Azospirillum brasilense: one gene and its partner. The protein of the gene in region 1 interacts with the protein of each later gene in a pairwise test. Links are inferred from orthologs where the notes say so. Each region holds a gene or a part of one and is shown in the gene's direction. Other genes may lie near its edges. The genes, in order: mtgA and D3869_RS04680.

The links.
Region 2: the proteins of mtgA (region 1) and D3869_RS04680 interact in binary tests that used the Escherichia coli proteins (3 or more experiments, as listed by UniProt). The link is inferred for Azospirillum brasilense from one-to-one orthologs.

Annotation. Positions count from the first base shown.
Region 1 is NZ_CP032345.1:2,010,279-2,026,905, reverse strand. What follows is about bases 12,095-15,010. They hold mtgA (monofunctional biosynthetic peptidoglycan transglycosylase), read left to right. Parts: upstream 12,095-13,162; coding sequence 13,163-13,858; downstream 13,859-15,010. Other genes in these bases: D3869_RS09705 (hypothetical protein), read left to right, coding at 14,110-14,907; D3869_RS09715 (ATP-dependent DNA helicase), read right to left, coding at 12,095-13,044. Outside these bases: D3869_RS09765 (hypothetical protein), read right to left, coding at 1-98; D3869_RS09760 (aspartate-semialdehyde dehydrogenase), read left to right, coding at 231-1,250; D3869_RS09755 (acetyltransferase), read left to right, coding at 1,247-1,681; D3869_RS09750 (NAD(P)-dependent oxidoreductase), read right to left, coding at 1,830-2,699; D3869_RS09745 (tellurite resistance TerB family protein), read right to left, coding at 2,726-3,130; D3869_RS09740 (AEC family transporter), read left to right, coding at 3,278-4,225; D3869_RS09735 (methyl-accepting chemotaxis protein), read left to right, coding at 4,481-6,172; D3869_RS09730 (homoserine O-succinyltransferase), read left to right, coding at 6,416-7,339; D3869_RS09725 (hypothetical protein), read right to left, coding at 7,347-7,823; D3869_RS33035 (hypothetical protein), read right to left, coding at 8,432-8,677; D3869_RS09720 (methyl-accepting chemotaxis protein), read left to right, coding at 8,571-10,250; more of D3869_RS09715, read right to left, coding at 10,276-12,094; D3869_RS09700 (DMT family transporter), read right to left, coding at 15,230-15,553; D3869_RS09695 (lysine--tRNA ligase), read left to right, coding at 15,697-16,627. UniProt on the Escherichia coli protein: Peptidoglycan polymerase that catalyzes glycan chain elongation from lipid-linked precursors. May play a role in peptidoglycan assembly during cell division in collaboration with other cell division proteins.
Region 2 is NZ_CP032345.1:940,280-945,166, forward strand. What follows is about bases 36-3,035. They hold D3869_RS04680 (peptidoglycan D,D-transpeptidase FtsI family protein), read left to right. Parts: upstream 36-632; coding sequence 633-2,438; downstream 2,439-3,035. Other genes in these bases: ftsL (cell division protein FtsL), read left to right, coding at 36-636; D3869_RS04685 (UDP-N-acetylmuramoyl-L-alanyl-D-glutamate--2,6-diaminopimelate ligase), read left to right, coding at 2,401-3,035. In the rest of the region: more of ftsL, read left to right, coding at 1-35; more of D3869_RS04685, read left to right, coding at 3,036-3,888; D3869_RS04690 (UDP-N-acetylmuramoylalanyl-D-glutamyl-2,6-diaminopimelate--D-alanyl-D-alanine ligase), read left to right, coding at 3,885-4,887. UniProt on the Escherichia coli protein: Essential cell division protein that catalyzes cross-linking of the peptidoglycan cell wall at the division septum. Required for localization of FtsN.

The DNA of each region.
Region 1 (16,627 bases):
ATCACCGAACGCGCCTGCTTGGTGTAGTCCTCGTTGAAGAAGGACTTGTCCGCGTCCTTGATCGCCTTGGCGATGATGTCTTCGAGCGGAGTGGCCATGCCCCGGTGTGCCGGTCGCGGTCGTTCGTGATAGGGCGGACACGGTGTCACAACGCGGGCGCTGTTGCAATTCCATTGGGAACCGCATACCTCAAGCCCTCTTCGCACCGCATATCACAGGGATTAACCGCCATGGGCTACACAGTCGCGGTCGTCGGCGCCACCGGCAACGTCGGACGGGAAATGCTGACCACCCTCGCCGACCGCCGGTTCCCGGCCGACGCGGTGATCGCCCTGGCCGCCGACAGCGCGGTCGGCAAGGAGGTGTCCTTCGGCGAGGACGCGGTGCTGAAGGTGGAGGACGTCGCCCGCTTCGACTTCAAGGGCGTGGACATCGCGCTGTTCGCCGCGGACGCCAAGGTCTCGGCGGCCCACGCGCCGCGCGCCGCCGCGGCGGGCGCCGTGGTGATCGACGCCAGCCCGCAGTTCCGCATGGACCCCGACGTCCCGCTGGTGGTCCCGGAGGTCAACGCCGACGCGCTCGCCGGCTACGCGACGAAGAACATCGTGGCCAGCCCCGGCGGCGCGGCCGTCCTTCTGGCCATGGCGCTGAAGCCCCTGCACGAGCAGGCCACGATCAGCCGCGTCGTCGTCTCCACCTACCAGGCGGCCTCGGACGCCGGCAAGGAGGGCATGGACGAGCTGTTCGGCCAGACCCGCGCCATCTACGTGAACGACCCGGTGCAGAAGTCCGTCTTCTCCAAGCAGATCGCCTTCAACGTCATCCCCCACGTCGGCCCCTTCATGGAGGACGGCGCGACGCGGGACGAATGGGCGCTGAACGTCGAGACGAAGAAGGTCCTCGACCCCAAGATCAAGGTGAGCGCGACCTGCGTCCGCGTCCCCGTCTTCATCGGCCATTCCGCCGCCATCACCATCGAATGCGTCGAGCCGCTGACCGCCGAGGAGGCCCGCCGCATCCTGCGCAAGGCGCCGGGCATGCAGGTGATCGACCAGCACGAGAACGACGGCTACATCACCCCGGTCGAGGTCGCCGGCGACGACCCGGTCTTCGTCAGCCGCATCCGCGAGGACTACACGGTGGACAACGGCCTGTCCTTCTGGGCGTCCACCGACAACCTGCGCAAGGGCGCCGCGCTCAACGCCGTGCAGATCGCCGAGCTGCTGGTGAAGGAGTATCTCGACGCGTGATCCCGATCCGCTCCTCCCGTCCGGACGACGCCCCGGTCCTCTTTGCCGTCTGGCTCGCCGCGGTGCGCAGCACGCACGATTTCCTGAGCGAGGAGGACATTGCCTTCTACGCCGACCTCGTGCGCGACCAGTATCTTCCGGCGGCGGCGCTGCTGGTCGCGGTGGACGGCGACGACCGGCCGGTCGGTTTCCTGGGCATGACCGGGTGCAAGATCGACACGCTGTTCGTCGATCCGGCGTGGCACGGCCGGGGGATCGGCCGCGCCCTGGTCGCCCGCGCTCGCGACGGCGGACCGCATCTGACGGTGGATGTGAACGAGCAGAACGGCGCCGCCCGGGCCTTTTATCGGCGCCTCGGCTTCCGGGAGGTCGGGCGCTCCGCGCTGGACGACAGCGGCCGCCCGTTCCCCTTGCTGCATCTGGCCCTTTAAAGCGGATTGCAATCCGCTTTGGACCGCGCCGGCGGTCCCGGTCGCACATGCGACCGGAGCCCGCCGGCGAATGAGGCGCTATGAGTCCAAAGCGAACGGAAGTTCGCTTTAGCTCCGGCCGACGCGAACCGACCGGAGCCAGAAGGGCTTACTTGACGAACAGCCGGTACAGGGCCGAGTGGTCCAGCCCGCCGTCGCCCTGCTCGGCCAGCAGTTCGAACAGCTCCAGGCTGAGGCCCAGCGCGGGAAGCTGGATGCCGGACTGCTCCGCCAGTTCCTCCGCCTGCTTCAGGTCCTTGATCTGGGTGACCACGCGGCCGCCCGGCGTGAAGTCGCCGGAGACCATGCGCTGGCCGTGCAGGTCCAGGATGCGCGATTCGGCAAAGCCGCCGCGGATGGCGTCGCGGACCTTGCCCGGCTCCACCCCCGCCGCCTTGGCCAGCGCCAGCGCCTCGGCCACCGCGCCGATGCTCAGCGCGACGATCACCTGATTCGCCATCTTGGCGACCTGACCGGCCCCGCTGCCGCCGACATGGGTGATGCGCTGGCCCATCGCCTGGAACAGCGGCAGGGCGCGCGCGAAGGCCTCCTCCGTGCCGCCGGCCATGATGGTCAGGGTGCCGGCCTCCGCCGCCACCGTGCCGCCGGACACCGGGGCGTCCACCCAGTCGGCGCCCTTGGCGCGGACGGCCTCGGCCAGCTTGCGGGTCGCCCCGACCGCCGTGGTGCCCATGTCGATGACGAGATGGCCGGGCCGCAGCGCGTCCATCAGCGCGGCGGCCACCGCCTCCACAGCCACGGTGTCCGACAGCATCAGCACGATGGAGTCGGCGCGGGCGGCGACCTCGGCGGGCCCGGCGGCGGGGCTCATGCCCTCGGCCGCCAGCTCCTCGACGGGGCCGGGGCTGCGGCTGCTGATCACCAGGGCCGCGCCGGCCTTCGCCAGATTGCGAGCCATCGGCCGGCCCATCAGGCCCAGCCCGATGAAGCCGACCGTACGGTCCTTGAGGTTGGCCATGTCCCTGGCTGTCATGCTCCCGGCCGTCACAGGCGGGTATGGCGCGCCCGCGCGCCGCGTTCGATGGCGGCGGCGCACAGCCGGTCCACGCCCAGCTTGTGCCGGATCAGCTCCAGCATCCGCAGTTCCTCCTGCGAGGCCGACGGGTCCGCCGCGGCGATGTCGCAGGCGAGCGCGTAGGCGGTCTCGGACAGCTTGGACGGAATGGCCTCCTTGACGATCTGGAGCGTCGTCTCCAGCCCGTCGGCGTCGGCCAGCAGGCCGGAGCATTCGCGGGTCACGTCGGTCAGCCGGTCGATGTCGAAATCCTTGAAGATCGGCAGGTAGCGGACGTTCTCGCCGATGGCCTCAAGCTCCGCGTCCGTCATGTCGCCGTCGCACGCCGACACCAGCACCATGACGTAGATGAGCGCGCTGTGATGGTTGATCATCGAAACTCCTGCGGAAAAAGGGCCCCGCCCAATCTTGCCCGCCCCCCGCGCGCCGTCAAGGGAGGGAGCGCCGTCAAGGGAGCTATGCCCGGGGCGGACGGGTGGGTCCCTCGACAGGGGACGGGTTGCCCCTTAAGGTCGCCCCCCATGTCGGTGGTCTTCAACGTGGCGCTCCCGGTCTTCGCCATCATCCTGGCGGGCGTCCTTTCCGGTAAGGCGAAGCTGCTCGGTCCCGCCTCGTCGGAGGCGCTGAACAAGTTCGTCTACTGGATGGCCCTGCCGCCGGTGCTGTTCCTCGGAACGGCCAAGCGCTCGCTGCCCGAGATCTTCAACGGCCCCTTCATCGGCGCCTTCCTCGGCTCGATGCTGGCGGTCTACGCGCTGGGCGCCCTGCTCGGCTGGCTGATCCACCGCGAGCGGACGCAGATCCAGTGCATGCAGGGGCTGAACGCCTGCTTCTCCAACACCGGCTACATGGGCATCCCGCTGTTCCTGGCGGCCTTCGGCCCCGACCGTCTGGCCCCGGCCATCCTCGCCACCGTCATCATGAGCGCGATCATGGTCGGCATCGCGGTGATCTGGCTGGAGTTCGCCAACAGCCAGGGCGGCGGCATCGGCAAGGCGCTGCGCGACGTCGGCCGGGCGCTGGTCAAGAACCCGCTGATCATTTCCACGGCCCTGGGGCTCGCCTGGTCGGTCTTCCTATCCGGCGTGCCGGTGCCGCGCCCGGTCGCCATCTACTGCGACCTGATGGGCGCCTCCGCCGGCCCCTGCGCCCTCTTCGCCATCGGCCTGTTCCTGGCGACCCAGAGCCTGAAGGCCAATTTTCTGGAGGTCGGCTGGATCAGCGCGTGCAAGCTGGTGGTGCAGCCGGCGCTGGCCTGGCTGCTCATCCAGACGCTGTTCCCGCTGGACCCCTTCTGGGCCGGGTCGGCCATCATCCTCGCCGGCCTGCCCACCGGCGCCTTGACCTTCGTGGTGGCCAGCCAGTACCGCATCTATGTGGAGCGCACCTCCGCCGCGATCCTGATGTCCACCATCGCCAGCGTGGTCACCCTGTCCGTCCTGCTGGCCACCTACGCGCCGCCGCTCTGAACCTTGGCTTGCGGTCGCCCGGTCGTGTTCGCCTCTTCGGCTGCTCATCTTTCCTGACACAAAGACATCATTGAACAAGTGTCGCGCAGAACACGCCGCGTCGGTTTTGCATATTTTTTAATAATTGCCGCTCCATCATTTGATACAGGCAAGTCCAACGCCCCACGCAGGGACGTCTGGACTGCCAAATACTTTCGTTCAGACTCATAACAATCGACCGCCGCCGCATCGTTTCGGGGGAAAGAGATACGCGCCATGTCCATGCTGAGTTCCATGACCATCCGGACCAAGGTGGTCGCCGCCACCGTCTGTGTCCTGCTGATGTCGGTCGCCCTGGGACTGTTCGCCGTTGACCGGCTGAGCACCGTCAACCACGCCGCTGAGGAAATCCGCTCCAACTGGCTGCCCAGCGTCACCGCCATCGGGGAGATCGACGGCGCGGCCAACGATTACCGCATCCTGGAGGCGTCCCACATCCTGGCGCTCCACCCCGCGGAAATGGCCGAGGTCGAAAAGGAAATGACCACGGTTCTGAACCGCTTGGCGGAGGCCCGGCGGAAGTATGAACCGCTGTTGGCCCCCGGTTGGGAAACCCAGACCTTCAAGCGCTGGGAGGCCGCCTGGGACAGCTATCTGAAGATCAGCCAAGGCAAGCTGCTTTCCTCCTCCCGGGCCAACGAGAACGAGAAGGCCACCGGCATCTATCGGGAGGACTCGCGCAAGGCGTTCGACGAATGCTCCGCGCTCATCAACGAGCTGACCGCCTCCAACGTCCAGAACGCCGCGAAGGCGGCGGACTCCGGGCGGGCCACCTATGTCGGGGCGCGGAACTGGATTCTGGGCGCCATCGCCTTCGTGGCGGTCCTCTGCCTGTTCGCCGGCATCGCCATGACCAAGTCGGTCGCCCGGCCCATCGTCGCCCTGACCGCCATCATGGACCGTCTGGCCAAGCGCGACCTCGGCATCGCGGTGGAAGGCGGCGCCCGCCGGGACGAGATCGGCGCCATGGCGCGTGCGGTGCAGGTCTTCAAGGACGGCCTGATCGAGGCGGAGCGCCTGACCGCCGCCCAGGCCGCCGAGGAGGAGAACAAGCGCCGCCGCACCGAGCGGATCGATTCGCTGATCCGCAACTTCGACGGCGCGGTGCACAGCGTCCTGCAGACCGTGGGCGCCGCGGCGTCGCAGCTCGACACCACCGCCCGCAGCATGACCGACATCGCCGAGCACACGCGGGCCGAGGCCGGCAGCGCAGCGGCGGCGGCCGAACTGACCTCCGCCAACGTGCAGACCGTCGCCGCCGCGTCGGAGGAGATGGCCGCCTCCATCACCGAGATCTCCCAGCAGGTGTCGCAGTCGGCCGGCATCGCCGGCAAGGCGGTGGACGAGGCCGACCGCACCAACGCCACCGTGCAGGGGCTGTCGGAAGCGGCCCAGCGCATCGGCGACGTGGTGGACCTGATCCAGAACATCGCCGCCCAGACCAACCTGCTGGCCCTCAACGCCACCATCGAGGCGGCCCGCGCCGGCGAGGCCGGCAAGGGCTTCGCCGTCGTGGCGAGCGAGGTCAAGAGCCTCGCCAACCAGACCTCCAAGGCGACGGAGGAGATCGCCCAGCAGATCGCCGGCATCCAGGCGGCCACCGGCGGGGCGGTCGGCGCGATCCGCGGGATCGGGGCGACCATCTCCTCGATCAACGACATCTCCTCCTCCATCGCCGCCGCCATCGAGGAGCAGGGGGCGGCGACCCAGGAGATCAGCCGCAACGTCCAGCAGGCGGCGCAGAGCACCCAGGAGGTGACCAGCAACATCGGCCGCGTGTCGCAGGCCGCGACCGAGACCGGCAGCGCCGCGAGCCAGGTGATGTCGGCCTCCGGCGACCTGAACCAGGGGGCGATGCGCCTGAAGAGCGAGGTGGAGAACTTCCTCGTCGCCATCAAGGCGGCCTGAGGATCCCCCGATCAGGACCGGAGGGCGGCAGTGGGACCGTCCTCCGGTCCCGCTCCTGTTGCCAAGCCGCCGCTGCCCGTATAATGTGCACCGCGCATCAAGAGTTGAGCGGACGCTCAACGCCAACCTGCTTTCCCGAGCAAGGTGGCGTCCCGAAGGGGGATGTGGCCGGACCGGCAAACAAACGGGGTTCGCCATGACGTCTGTTCCGACCGATGCACCGACAGCGGAGCCGGACGAGTCATGCCCATCAGGATACCCAACGATCTTCCCGCCTTCACCGCCCTCCAGACCGAGGGCGTCATGGTCATGCAGGAGGCCGACGCCGTCCGGCAGGACATCCGGCCGCTGCGCTTCGGCCTGCTCAACCTGATGCCCGACAAGATCCGGACCGAGACGCAGATCGCCCGCCTTCTGGGCAACACGCCGCTTCAGGTCGAGCTGTCGCTGATCCGGATCACCAACCATGTGCCGCGCAACACCGCGGCGGACCACATGAGCGCCTTCTACCGCTCATGGGAGGACGCGCGCCGCGAGACGTTCGACGGCTTCATCATCACCGGCGCCCCGGTCGAGACGATGCCCTTCGAGGAGGTGTCCTACTGGGACGAGCTGTGTTCGGTCTTCGACTGGACGCAGAGCCACGTCCACGCCTGTCTGAACATCTGCTGGGCGGCGCAGGCCGCCGTTCATCATTTCCACGGCGTGCCGAAGCATCTTCTGCCGCGAAAGGCGTCCGGGGTCTACCGGCACCGCAACCGCGCCCCCGCCTCGCCCTACCTGTGCGGCCTGTCCGACGGCGTGCCCATCCCGGTCTCGCGCTGGACCGAGGTGCGCGAGGAGGACATCCTCCCGGAAAGCGGCCTGCGCGTGCTCCTCGATGCCCCGGAGACCGGCCCCTGCCTGCTGGAGGACGCCGCCCACCGGTCGCTGCACATGTTCAACCACATCGAGTACGACACGGACACGCTGCGCAACGAGTATGTCCGGGACGTCGCCAAGGACCCGGCCACGCCGGTTCCCCAGGGCTATTTCCCCGACGACGACCCGAGCCAGCCGCCGGAGAACCGGTGGCGGAGCCACGCCCATCTGCTGTTCGCCAACTGGATCAACCAAGTCTACCAGACGACGCCCTTCGACCTCGCGCGCATCGGCAAAGCCGGATAGGCCGCCGTCACGGCGGCTTGGCCGCCCCATCGCCGCTCACCCCCTGTTGCGCCCCATCGTCCATCTGCAAGGCGAGCCAGAGCAGATGAGCCACGGCGGCCGGGCTGACACCGGTCGGACGGGAGCCGCCCGCACCGTCCGCCGCCAGACCGTACAGGGCCGCCACCAGATGGCCCTTGGCGCGGGGCGACAGCCGGCGGCCCCGGTCGGCCAGCCCCTGCTCGACCAGGGCGACCGCCTCGCTCAACAGCGCGAGGTCGAGCACCGACCGGGGAGGGGCGGCATCCCGCGGCGGAAGCGGAAGAGCACCGTCGCCGGACTCCGGCCGCCCGGCCGCCATCCGCATGCGGCCCCGGCCGGTCAGCAACCAGTTCATATCGATGCCGAGGGTGGCCAGTTCCGACAGGGTCTCCCCCTTCGGCAGCTTGCCGTTCAACTCGTAGGACTGCCACGTGTTCTCCCCGAGGCGGAATCGGCGAGACATTGTTTTTTGTGTCTCACCGAGAAATTCGCGCACGGTTTTGAGCCGGTCCCCAAGCTGCACCATGCCGGCTTCTCCCAAGCCTGGAGAGGAAGCCTCCATTTCCACGGTGAACTTGCTTCCCACGGCGCCCCGCTCGCGACGAGGCCGATCGTCGGTTGCACGTTTTCTCATGTTGCGACGATACGTATTATCGTGTAAGAAACGCTGGGATACGCGGTGCGCAGCACTTTTACGCATGGATACGACATGGCCATTCTCGGTGTGCGCTCCATTCATTCCGCCTATGATCCGGGCTCCGCGGGGCCACCGGTGAGCGTCTGCACGCGACACTAGAAACCGTGCATCCCCGAAGGGCCTTCAGGTTCCGCACCGGTAGAGTCGCGAAGTCTCCTTCACCGCCCGCGGGAGCACGGCGGCCATGATGACTGCGGGACGCCAGTCTCTTCCGGACCGACGTCTTCGAAGGCGTCCCGCGAATCTCTCCGCATGGTCGCCCCTTGGCCGCCGACCAATCCTTCAACTTATCGCAGAACATGTGGGTTTTTGCATTGCCCATCCGCGCGCCCATGCGGTCGGGCGTGCGGAGCGTGTGCGGCATCGCCTCACTGTCACACAATGAACAATTTTGCCGCAACCGGTTCATTGCGTAATTCATAATTATCAACGAAGACGAACAGAAATAAAAAGCCCTCTTTGGTGACGCGCGAGGAAGCCAACCACCAAAACAACAGAAAAGAGAAAAACACCATGAACGACATCAGCGTTAAAACAAAAACCTTCGCCGTTTTTGCGTTTCTATCCTTGCTTCTCGCTGGAATCGGCACCTTGGGAATCAACCGGCTGTCGGTGGTCAACGACAGCTCGACGGAAATCGCCAGCTTCTGGATGCCGCGGGTCGTTCAGGTCAACGTCGTGAACGACGCCGTGTCGAACTTCCGTATCCTGCAGAGCACCCACATCCTCAGCGCCACCGAGACGGAGATGACCGCGGTGGAGAAGCGGATGGACGAGATGGAAGCCGGCATCGCCAACGCCCGCCGGACCTACGAAGGGACGCTGCGCACCGCCGAAGGGCGCAGTCTGTTCGCCCAGTTCGAACAGCAGTGGGCGCAGTATCTCACCCTGCACCGTCAGATCACCGCCCTGTCGCGGCGCAACGAAAACGCCGCCGCCAACGCCCTGTTCCGCGACGCGGCCGACAAGGGCTTCCAGGAGGTCGGACGGACGCTCGACGCCATGATCGACCACAACAACCGCGGGGCCGCCAAGGCGAGCGACGACGCCGACGCCGTCTACGCCCAGTCCAGCACGATGCTCATCGTCGCGCTGCTCATCGGCATCGCCGTCTGCCTGGGCGGCGCGCTGATGATGATCCGCGGCGTCTCCTCGCCGATCGGCGCGATGACCGAGGCGATGCGCCGGCTGGCCGGCGGCGACAAGACGACGGCCATTCCCTTCGCCAGCCGGGGCGACGAGATCGGCGCGATGGCCACGGCGGTGCAGGTCTTCAAGGACGGGCTGATCGAGGCCGACCGGCTGGCCGCCGCGCAGGCCGCCGAGCAGGCCGCCAAGCTGCGGCGGACCGAGGCGGTCGAGCGGTTGATCGCCTCCTTCGAGGATCAGGTCGCCGACGCTCTGCGCAACGTCGCCGCCGCCGCGACCGAGCTGGACACCACCGCCCAGAGCATGGCGGTCACCGCCCGCCAGACCAACGACCAGGCGGCCAACGCCGCCGCCGCCGCGGAGCAGACCAGCGCCAACGTGCAGACGGTCGCCAGCGCCGCGGAGGAGATGTCCAGCTCCATCGGGGAGATCGGGTCGCAGGTCACCCGCTCCACCGGCATCGCCGGACAGGCGGTGCAGGAGGCCGGCCGCACCACCGACTCCGTGCGCGGGCTGGCCGAGGCCGCGCACCGCATCGGCGCCGTGGTGCAGCTCATCACCAACATCGCCGGCCAGACGAACCTGCTGGCGCTGAACGCCACCATCGAGGCGGCCCGCGCCGGCGAGGCCGGCAAGGGCTTCGCCGTCGTCGCGTCGGAGGTGAAGCAGCTCGCCAACCAGACCGCCCGCGCGACGGACGAGATCGCCGCCCAGATCCAGGCGATCCAGGAGGCCACCGCCGGCTCGGTCGGCGCCATCGAGGGGATCGGCCGCACCATCGCGGCGATCAACGAGATCTCCACCTCCATCGCCGCCGCGATCGAGGAGCAGTCCGCCGCGACCAACGAGATCTCGCGCAACGTCCAGCAGGCGGCGATCGGCACGCGCGAGGTGTCCAGCAACATCGCCCAGGTGACCGAGGCCGCCGGCACCACCGGGGCCGCCGCCCATCAGGTGCTGGGTGCGGCCGGCGGGCTGGCCTCCCAGGCAGAGAACCTGCGCCGCGACGTGGAGAGCTTCCTGGCGGCGATCCGCGCCGCCTGAGGCGCTGTCCGGTTCCTGCGGGGTCTCACCAGCCCCGCAGGAACTCCGCCGTCGCCTCCACCGCCTCCTTGATGCCGACGCGGCGGACCTCCACCCCCTCGGGGAAGGCGCCGAACAGGCGGCTCGGCATCATCGGGTCGAGCAGCACGAACACCCCGGTGTCGTCGGCCCGCCGCACCAGCCGGCCGAAGGCCTGCTTCAGCCGCAGCCGCGCGATCATGTCCTCGTAGCGCCGCCGCCCGAAGGCGTCGCGGCGGGCACGGTGCAGGATGTCCGGACGCGGCCAGGGCACGCGGTCGAACACGATCAGCCGCAGCGAGCGGCCCGGCACGTCCACCCCGTCGCGCACCGCGTCGGTGCCGAGCAGGCAGGCGTGCTCCTCCCCCCGGAAGATGTCGATCAGGGTCGCCACGTCCAGCGGGTCGACATGCTGGGCGTAAAGCGGGACGCCGGTGGCGTCCAGCGGCTCCACGATGCGGTCGTAGACGGCGCGCAGGCGGCTGATCGCGGTGAACAGCCCAAGCCCGCCGCCGCCCGCCGCCTGGAACAGCGTGCGGTAGGCGGACGCCACCTGCCCCAGATCGTCCTTGCGCACGTCGGTGACCACCATCACCCGCGTGCGGTTGGGGTAGTCGAAGGGCGACGGCACCTGGGCGCGCAGCGCCGGCTTGGGCAGGTGGCTGGCGCCGCAGCGGTCCTCCGCCGCCTGCCAGTCCATGGCGGTGTCGCCGGTACCGTCGGTCAGCGTGGCGGAGGTGACCACCATGCCATGCGCGGGCCCGGCCAGCGCCTCGGCGAAGGGAACGGTCGGGTCGATCCAGTGGCGGTAGAGCCCGACGTCGACGTCGCGCCCGTCGATCCGCTCCACCGCGAACCAGTCGACGAACTGCGCCGGGGTCTCCACCGGCAGTGTCTTCAGCATGGCCCGCCACGCCTCGACGGTCAGCACGCCGCGCCGGGTCAGGCTGCGCGCCATGGCGTCGATGCGCCGCCGCTGGTCGCTGTCCAGCTCCGCCGTCTCGTCCTCCAGCCTTGCCGCCAGCCGCTTCGCCAGCCCGGCCAGCGGTTCCGCCAGCCGGACCAGCGCCGCCTCAAGAGCCTCCGCGGCGTCGAGCAGCCCGTCCACCGGGTAGGCCTTGTCGGCCTCCAGGCTGTAGGGGCCGCCCTGCCCCGCCGTGCGCGAATAGACCTGCCGGCGCGCGGCGAGCAGAAAGGCCTCGGTCGGCCCCTGCGGGTTGTCGGCGGACAGCCGCGCCGCCCAGCCCTCCGCCGGCAGGACGCGGGCGCCCAGCATCACCGCGTCCATCAGCTCCTGCGCCCGCTCGTCGCTGGCGACCAGATCCTCGATGCGGCGCTTCAGCCCGCGGGCGCGGCTGCGCCCCGTCTCTTCCGCCCCCAGCAGCCAGCGCCGCAGCTCCTGGGTCTCGCGCCCGGTCAGATGCCCGGCGAAGGCGCTGTCCGCCGCGTCGAAGACATGATGCCCCTCGTCGAAGACGTAGCGGGTGGGCAGAGTCGGCTCCTCGCCGCCGCCGAGCGCCGCCTGCACCATGACCAGCGCGTGGTTGGCGATCACCACGTCAGCCTTGCGGGCGCGGCGCACGCTCTTCTCGATGTAGCAGCGGGCGTAATGGTCGCAGGCGGAATAGATGCACTCCCCCCGCCGGTCGGCGAGGCCCAGCGTCCGCCCGCGCCCGGCGATGTCGACCAGCCAGCCGGGAAAGTCGCCGCCGGTCAGGTCGCCGTCGCGCGTCGCCGCGGCCCAGCGCGCCATCAGCCCGACCCCGATGGCGTGGTGCGGCTGCATCGGCATGCCGCGAACCGCTTCCTCCAGGTTCAGCAGGCACAGGTAGTTTTCCCGGCCCTTGCGCAGCACGACCTTGCGCGCCTTGGTCGCCGGTTCGGGGTAGAGGCGGTCCAGTTCCGCGTCGATCTGGTGCTGGAGGTTGCGGGTGTAGGTGGAAATCCACACCGTGCCGCCGTTCTTCTCCGCCCACACCGTGGCCGGCGCCAGATAGCCGAGCGTCTTGCCGACGCCCGTTCCGGCCTCCGCCAGCACGACGTTCGGCGTGTCGGGCGCGGGGCGCGGGGCGAAGGCGGCGGACACCGCGCTGGCGTAGTCGGCCTGCTGCGGGCGCGGCTCGGCCACCTTGCCGGGCACGCTGGCCGACAGCATCACCGACAGCCGGCGGCGCGCCTCGTCCGGCTCCACCGGATGGTGGGCGGGCGGCGGCTCGGGCGGGCCGTCCTGCCACTCCTTGATGCGGGTCCAGACGCGCAGGCCGGCGCGGGCGGCGCCCTTCTCCGGCCCGTCCGGCTTGCCGAGCGCGGCCAGCACCGCGGGCGCCCACAGCCAGCCGGCGCGCCCCATCTCCCAGGCGAAGGCCACCGGGTCGGAGGCTTCCTCGCGCCCCGGCGTGCCGAGCAAACCCAGCAGCTTGCGCACCGCCCGGTGCAGGGCCAGCGCGTCGTCCTCCAGCCCGTCGGGGATCGGCAGGTCCAGCGCCTCGGCCAGCCCGCGCGGGGTCGGCACGCAGAAGCGGGCGGGCAGGACGAAGGCGAACAGCTCCAGCAGGTCGAAGGCGGCGAAGGGCTCGGTCCCCAGCCGGCGCGCCATCGCCCGCGCGTGGCAGACCAGCGGCGGCTGGCGGCGCGCCCGCTTCGCCGCGGCGGCGGGGGCCAATTCCTCCACCTCGCCGTCGCCGGTCAGCAGGACCACGCGCCGCGCGCCGGCGACCAGGGCCGGCGCGTCATCGAGGCTGAAGGACGGGAGGGAGGGCGCCGAGGTCAGATCCATGGCGCGCAGTATAGTGGCCCCCGCCGCCGCAATGCGAGCAAACCCGTGTTGACCGATCGGCCCGCCCCCTCGAAAGTGCTCCCCCGTCCTTGAGCGTCGCAGAGGAGAGGTCGAGCGCATGCGGTTTCCGGTCCGGCGTCTGCTGAGACTCCTGATGGCCCTGGCCGTCGCCCTGGTGGCCTTCAGCGTCGGCTGGGCGGCGCTCTACCGCGTGGCGCCGGTGCCGGCCACGCCCCTGATGCTGATCCGCGCCGCCGGAGGGTCCGGGCTGGCGCACGACTGGGTGCCCATGTCGCAAATTTCTCCCCACCTCGCCCGCGCCGTCATCGCGTCGGAGGACACGCTGTTCTGCGGCCATGGCGGCTTCGACTGGGCGGCCATCGAGGGCGCCTTCGAGGACAACGAGGAGGGCCGGCGCCTGCGCGGCGGCAGCACGATCAGCCAGCAGACCGCCAAGAACGCCTTCCTCTGGCCGGACCGCAGCTGGACCCGCAAGGGTGCTGAGGCGTGGTTCACGCTGCTGATCGAGACGCTGTGGCCCAAGAGCCGCATCCTGGAGGTCTATCTGAACATCGTGGAGTGGGATGACGGCGTCTATGGCGCCGAGGCCGCCGCCCGTCACCATTTCAAGAAGCCGGCATCGGCCCTGACCCGCCGCGAGGCCGCCCTTCTCGCCGTCGTCCTGCCCAACCCCCGCAACTGGTCCCCGAACCCGCCCGGCGCCTACGTGGCGCGGCGGGCCGGTGTGATCGAGCGGCGCATGGCGGTTGTGGAGCGCGATGGGCTGGCGGATTGCGCGAAGTGGGAAAATTGATGATCAGCCCACGCCTCCTCTCAAAAGAGACTTACAACGACGCATTTCCCCAATTTTGACGCCTTGATGCCATAGGCACATACTTTATTGACGCGTGGAGTTGACGCAAGCGAATGGAACCGCGTAGCCTTCTGTAGAAGCACAGGGGAACGCGGATGGCTGACGCTGACTTAATTTTGAAGTTTGAAATCGCGGAAGGCCGAAATCCTGATGCCGCCATTGCAGCCGAAGCCTTATCAGCATGAGCTGCTTTGCTTCGCGCCGCCGCTCTCGCTGTTGAACCAGACGCGAATGTTCGAATCGAACTGGTAGGTGTAGAGAAGGGAAGTCAAACTTTCCTGTTCGCGGTGCAAAAGGTTAAAGAATTTGTCGGTGATGTTTCTGACGGAATGGCGGAATTCCCGCTGGTCAAAAAGGCTGCTATTACGCTCGGCGGCCTAGTAACAACTACAGCCATCACAGTGGCTGTCACGAATTCGCTTACTCCTGATCCGCGCATCCCTGATGATCAGATGCAGGTATTCACAGAAACACGTGACTTACTGAAAGAGTCAGTCGAACTCCAGCGGCAGCAACAACGGTTCTACGGTATCGTTCAGGATGAGCCCGCTTACAGCCGGATTGACGTGTTTCGCTCCGATAGATCGTTGGCGTACAGCATTCCCAGGCAAGAATTCGCCGCGAGAAGCGGGCTTTGGACAGGGGATACAGACGAAATCAAGCCAGATGCCGAAACACGCATGGCAACTTGGGACGTGGTATTGATTAAGCCGGTCCTGATCCCGGCTCCCCGCCGTTGGCGGTTCGCTAAAGATGGGCTGGAGTTCAGTGCTTTGATGGAAGACGGTTCCGTCCTTCAGGCCATACACGACCGCACCTTGCCGGTTCAGGTGGCGGAAGGGGTCATGATGAAGGTCGAAATTACTTATAGAGAAATTTCCAATGGACGGACATGGATTCCGATTTCGGGGTCACATAAAATTAAACGTGTTCTTTCGCCTTTACCGCCGCGTTCTCCTGGCCCGCTTTTTTCGACCGATATTCCATAGGAACAATACCAAAAACACAAGCACCCCAGACGCGATCGTCAAGGTCCATGCCACAGAAACTCGGGCAAAGCCAACGAATGACACAATAACCGCGACGATCACGATTACGCCTGTCAGCCATTGGCGAAGAGATTCTATCTGGCGTTCGTCCTGTGACATGGCTGGCTCCTATATACTAGAATTGCATGATGCCAACCCCGAAGCAAGCCCGTGAAAGCGGTAATCTTGACCAGTCTGCCAAGAACCGAGGCACATTGAAATGATGACTGCGCCATTGGCGTGAACAGGCATGAATATCTTCATCAGACGGATTTACAAACCCCTACGCCCCGCCCCCCGACATCCGCAAACTCACCACCCCCGCCACGATCAGCAGAATCCCCGCCAGCTTCAGGAAGTTCAGCGACTCGCCGAACACCCACACCCCGATCGCCGCGATGGCCGCCGTGCCCACCGCGGACCAGATGGCGTAGGCCACGCCCACCTCGATCTCGCGCAGCGCCTGGGCCAGCATCGCGAAGGCCACCAGATAGCAGGCGACCACCGCCAGGCTGGGCCACAGGCGGGTCATGCCGTCGGACATCTTCATGGCGACGGTGCCCACGATCTCGAAGGCGATGGCGACGGACAGAAACAGCCAGCTCATGCGGGTCCTCGACGGATGATCATCTTCCAGAAATGCGCGCAAACCGTAGGACGGACAAGCGCGGCGCCCGTTGACGGACGGCGCGCTGCGCCCTAGGGTCGCTGCCTTTCTACACTTCCGTCGAGTTTTGAAGGGGCTCTACCATGACCGGCGAGCGGGAATTGGCGTTGCAGGCGAAGGCGTGGCCGTTCGAGGAGGCGCGCAAACTCGTCGCGCGCTTCGCGAAAGAGCCGCCGGCCAAAGGCTACGTCCTGTTCGAGACCGGCTACGGTCCGTCGGGCCTGCCGCACATCGGCACCTTCGGCGAGGTGGCGCGCACCACCATGGTCCGTCAGGCCTTCCAGCGGATGAGCGACATCCCGACGAAGCTCTTCTGCTTCTCCGACGACATGGACGGGCTGCGCAAGGTTCCGGACAACATCCCAAACAAGGAGCTGGTCGCCGCCAATCTCGGCAAGCCGCTGACCCAGGTCCCCGACCCGTTCGGCACGCACGACAGCTTCGGCGCGCACAACAACGCGCGGCTGCGGGCCTTCCTCGACAGCTTCGGCTTCGAGTACGAGTTCCAGTCCTCCACCGACTGGTACAAGTCGGGCCGATTCGACGAGGCGCTGCTCGGCGTGCTGCGGCGCTATGACGAGATCATGGCCGTTATGCTGCCGACGCTGGGCGAGGAGCGCCAGCAGACCTACAGCCCGTTCCTGCCCGTCTCCCCCTCCACGGGGCGCGTGCTTCAGGTCCCGGTGCTGGAGCGCGACGTGGACGCCGGCACCATCGTCTTCCAGGACGAGGACGGCAAGAAGGTCGAGGTCCCCGTCACCGGCGGCCATGTGAAGCTCCAGTGGAAGCCCGACTGGGGCATGCGCTGGTACGCGCTGGGCGTCGATTACGAGATGTACGGCAAGGACCTGATCCCGTCGGCCGAGCTGGCCGGGAAGATCGTCAACATCCTCGGCGGCACCCCGCCGCAGGGCTTCAACTACGAGCTGTTCCTCGACGACAAGGGCCAGAAGATCTCCAAGTCCAAGGGCAACGGCCTGACCATGGAGGAGTGGCTGGCCTACGCCCCGCCGG
Region 2 (4,887 bases), 1.1 Mb from region 1 along the record:
TACGAGGTTCAGGAGCTGGAAGAGAAGCTGGGCTCGCTCAACCGCAAGATCATGGTGGAGCAGGAGGCCATCCAGGTCCTCAAGGCCGAGTGGAGCTTCCTCAACGACCCGACCCGTCTCGAGACCCTGTCGCGCGAGCATCTGGCGCTGCAGCCGACCGAGGCGCGCCAGTTCGTGGCGATGAACATCGTCCCGATGCGCCCCTCCCCCACCGTCGCGCCGGAGGAGGCTCCGCTGCCGCCGATGGTCCGCAACCAGACGCCGGGCAAGGCGCCGAACGTGGCGACGGCCTCGACCGGGGACAGCGTCGTGGGCGGCGGCGCCATCATTCAGGGCGGCGTGATCATTCCGGCCTCGGCCTCGCCGATCAAGCCGGCCCCGATCAAGCCCTCGGCCATCGTGCCGGCCTCGGCCAAGGTGCCGCCGCTCCCCTCCGCCGCCAAGTCGGCCCCGGCCCCGGTGGTGACGACCAAGCCGACGGAAGTCGCCACCAAGCCGCCGGTCACCGCGCGGACGCTGGCGCCGCCCGCGGCGCGCCCGCAGCCGCAGCAGGCCCAGGCCGCCCCGCCCGCGGCCGCGCCGGCCCAGCATGACAGCATCGGTCTTCTCGTCGCCCGTCTCGGAGCCAACCGATGAGCGTTCCGCCGCCCGGCATCGATCCCGCGCACGGCGCCTACAGCGTTCCGCCCCCGGCTTCCAAGCCGCGGACGTCGCTGTCGGTCGCGCTGGAGCAGAGCCGGAACCGGTTGATGGTGACCGCGGCCATGGTCGCCGTGGTCTTCTCCGCCATCGGCGTGAAGCTGGTGGACGCGACGCTGTTCAACCACGCGGCGGAACCGCGCCCGCGCATGGCCGCGGAGGTCGACGCCCCGCCGGTCAACCGCGCCGACATCGTGGACCGCAACGGCAACCTGCTGGCGACCTCGCTCGCCACGCAGTCGCTCTACGCCGACCCGAAGCTGATCAGCCGCCCGGACGAGGTGGCGCGCAAGCTGACTACCGCCCTGCCGGAGCTGGACTACAAGGACCTGCTGACCAAGCTCAGCGGCGACAAGCGGTTCGTCTGGATCAAGCGCAACCTGACGCCCAAGCAGCAGGCGGCGGTGTTCCGGCTGGGCTTGCCGGGCGTCTATTTCGAACGGGAGGAGCGCCGCTTCTACCCGGCCTCCAACCTGACCTCGCATCTGGTCGGCTTCACCGGCGTGGACAACAACGGCCTCGCCGGGCTGGAGCAGCAGTTCAACAAGCGGCTGACCACCGACCCGAAGCCGCTGCAGCTTTCGATCGACCTGCGCCTTCAGCACATCATGAAGAAGGAGTTGCAGACGACGATTGAGGAGTTCAGCGCCATCGGCGCCACCGGCATCATCTACGATGTCCGCAACGGCGAAGTCATGTCGATGGTTTCGCTGCCCGATTTCGATCCGCACAACCCGACGGGGCTCGACCCGGACACGCTGTTCAACCGCGCGACGCTCGGCGTGTACGAGATGGGCTCCACCTTCAAGATCTTCAACACGGCGATGTCGCTGGATTCGGGCAAGATCCGCGTCTCCGACACCTTCGACACGATCAACAACATCCAGGTCGGCCGCTTCACGATCCGCGAATACCACCCCTTCCGCCACAACCTGACGGTGGCCGAGGTGTTCCAGGAATCGTCGAACCTGGGCTCGGTGCGCATGGCCCTGACGCTCGGCGTGCAGCACCAGAAGTCCTTCCTGACCAAGCTGGGGATGACCCGCCCGACCACGCTGGAGCTGCCGGAGAACGGCTGGCCGCTGGTGCCCAACCCGTGGCGGGAGGTCAACACCATGACCATCTCCTTCGGCCACGGCATGTCGGTCAGCCCGATGCACACGGTCAACGCCGCCGCCTCGATCATCAACGGCGGCGTGCTGCACCCGCCGACCCTGCTGAAGCGCGATCCCGCGGCCGAGGTCCCGGGCGAGCAGGTCATCAGCCCGAAGACCTCGGCGATGATGCGCCGGCTGTTCCGCTTCGTGGTCACCGACGGCACGGCGAAGTCGGCCAACGCCAAGGGCTACGTCGTCGGCGGCAAGACCGGCACGGCGGAGAAGCAGAAGGGCCGGAGCTACGCCCGGAACTCCCGCATGTCGTCGTTCCTCGGCGCCTTCCCGATGCACGATCCCCGCTACATCGTCTATGTCCTGGTGGACGAGCCGAAGGGCACCAAGAAGACCTACGGCTTCGCCACCGGCGGCTGGGTCGCCGCCCCCGCGGTCGGCCGGATCGTGAAGCAGATCGGCCCGCTGCTGGGCGTCCAGCCGGTGGACGAGGCTTCCCCCGACGTCATCAACGCCACCTACATCAACACCGCCGGTCAGACGACCCCGCCCGCACCGCCGCCTCCGCCCGCGCAACCGAAAGGCAGCACCGTTGCTTCTGTCCCACCTGCTGGCAACAAGCCGCGCTGACGCGACGTCCTCCTCCGTCGAGGGGTCCGCCGTCGAAGTGCCAGCCATCGACGTGACCGGGTTGACCGCGGACAGCCGCGCGGTCAGGCCCGGTTTCGTCTTTGCCGCCCTGCCGGGCGCGAAGGCGGACGGGCGCGTCTTCATCGCCGACGCGCTCGCCAAGGGCGCCGTCGCCGTGGTGGCGCCCGCCGGGACCGCCCTGCCCGCCGGCAGCGCCGCGACGCTGATCACGGACGAGCAGCCGCGCCGCCTCTTCGCGCGCCTCGCCGCCGCCTTCCACGGGCGGCAGCCGGACACCGTGGTCGCCGTGACGGGAACCAACGGCAAGACCTCCACCGTCCAGTTCGCCCGCCAGATGTGGGACCTGATGGGCCTGAAGGCGGCCAGCCTGGGCACGCTGGGGCTGATCGGGCCGGGGCTGGACGATTACGGCGGGATGACCACGCCGGACCCGGTGTCGCTCCATCGCGACCTCGCCGCCGTCAAGGACAAGGGAATCGAACATCTGGCGATGGAGGCGTCCAGCCACGGGCTGGAGCAGTTCCGTCTCGACGGCGTGGCCCTCAAGGCCGCGGGCTTCACCAACCTGACCCGCGACCATCTGGACTACCACGGCACCATGGAGGCCTATCTCCAGGCCAAGGCGATGCTGTTCGGACGGGTGTTGCCCGATGGGGGAACCGCCGTCCTGAACGCCGACAGCGGCACCTTTGCCGAACTTGCCGGGATTTGTTCACAGCGCGGTCACCGCGTCTTCGGATACGGTCTGGCCGGTCGCGAGATCCGGGTGAACGGGGTCGAGCCGCTGGCCCACGGCCAGCGCCTGGACCTGACGGTCCTGGGCCGCGACATCACCGTGGACCTGCCGCTGGCGGGCCGCTTCCAGGCGTGGAACGTGCTGTGCGCGCTCGGCCTGGTGATCGGCTCCGGCGCGGACCGTGACGAGGCTCTGGCCACCCTGACCCGCCTGGAAGGCGTGCCGGGGCGCCTGCAGCACGTCGCCACCCACCCCTGCGGGGCGGCGGTCTATGTCGATTTCGCCCACACGCCCGACGCGCTGGAAACGGTGCTGCTGGCGCTGAAGCAGCACGCCCGGAACCGCCTGATCGCGGTGTTCGGGTGCGGCGGCGACCGCGACCGCGGGAAGCGGCCGGTGATGGGGGAGCTGGCCGGCCGTCTGGCCGACCGCGCCATCGTCACCGACGACAACCCGCGCACCGAGGTGCCGGCGGCCATCCGCAAGGAGGTCCTGGCGGGCCACCCGGCCCTGGAGGAGATCGGCGACCGGCGCGAGGCCATCCGCGCCGCCGTCCGCAGCCTTCAGCCCGGTGACGTCCTGGTCATCGCCGGCAAGGGACATGAGCATGGTCAGATCGTCGGGACGGAGGTCCTTCCCTTCGACGACGCGACCGAGGCACGAGCCGCCGTGGCAGAGGTTGGAGCAGCATGAGCGAGGCCAAGACCGTCCTGTGGACCGCCGAGGACGCCGCCGCCGCCACCAGCGGTCAGGCGACGCGCTCCTGGGCGGCGACCGGGGTCAGCATCGACAGCCGCAAGGTGGCGCCGGGCGACCTGTTCGTCGCCATCAAGGGGCCGAACTTCGACGGCCACGACTTCGTCGCCAAGGCGCTGGAGGCCGGCGCCGCCGCGGCGCTGGTCAGCACCGTGCCGCCCGGCGTGCCGGGCGACGCCTCCCTCCTGGCGGTGGAGCAGGACACGCTGGCGGCGCTGGGCGATCTCGGCCACGTCGCGCGGCTGCGCACCCAGGCCAGGGTGGTGGGCGTCACCGGCTCGGTCGGCAAGACCAGCACCAAGGAGGCGCTGCGCCACGTCCTGTCGGCGCAGGGCCGCACCTTCGCCACCGAAGGCAGCCTGAACAACCATTGGGGCGTACCCCTGTCGCTGGCCCGCATGCCGGAGGACAGCGAGTTCGGCGTGTTCGAGCTGGGCATGAACCACGCCGGCGAACTCGGCCCCCTGTCGCGGCAGGTCATGCCCGACGTCGCGGTCATCACCACGGTCGAGGCGGCCCATCTGGAGTTCTTCGACTCCGTCGAGGCGATCGCCGACGCCAAGGCCGAGATCTTCGAGGGCATGAACCCCAACGGGGTCGCCGTGCTGAACCGCGACAACCCGCATTTCGCGCGCCTGCTGGCCGCCGCGCGCACCCAGGGGCTGAGCCGGATCTGGAGCTTCGGCTCCCACGCCGATGCCGACGCCCGTCTGGTGGACTGCTCGCTGCACGCCACCTGCAGCGCCGTGACCGCGGTCATTCGCGGCGAGCGCATCCAGTACTGCCTGGCCTTGCCCGGCCGGCATTGGGTGATGAACAGCCTCGCCGTTCTGCTGGCGGTCAAGGCGCTGGGCGCCGACGTCGCCGCGGCGGCCCGCGCGCTGTCCACCATCGCGCCGGTGAAGGGCCGCGGCACGCGCAAGCGCGTCCAGACCG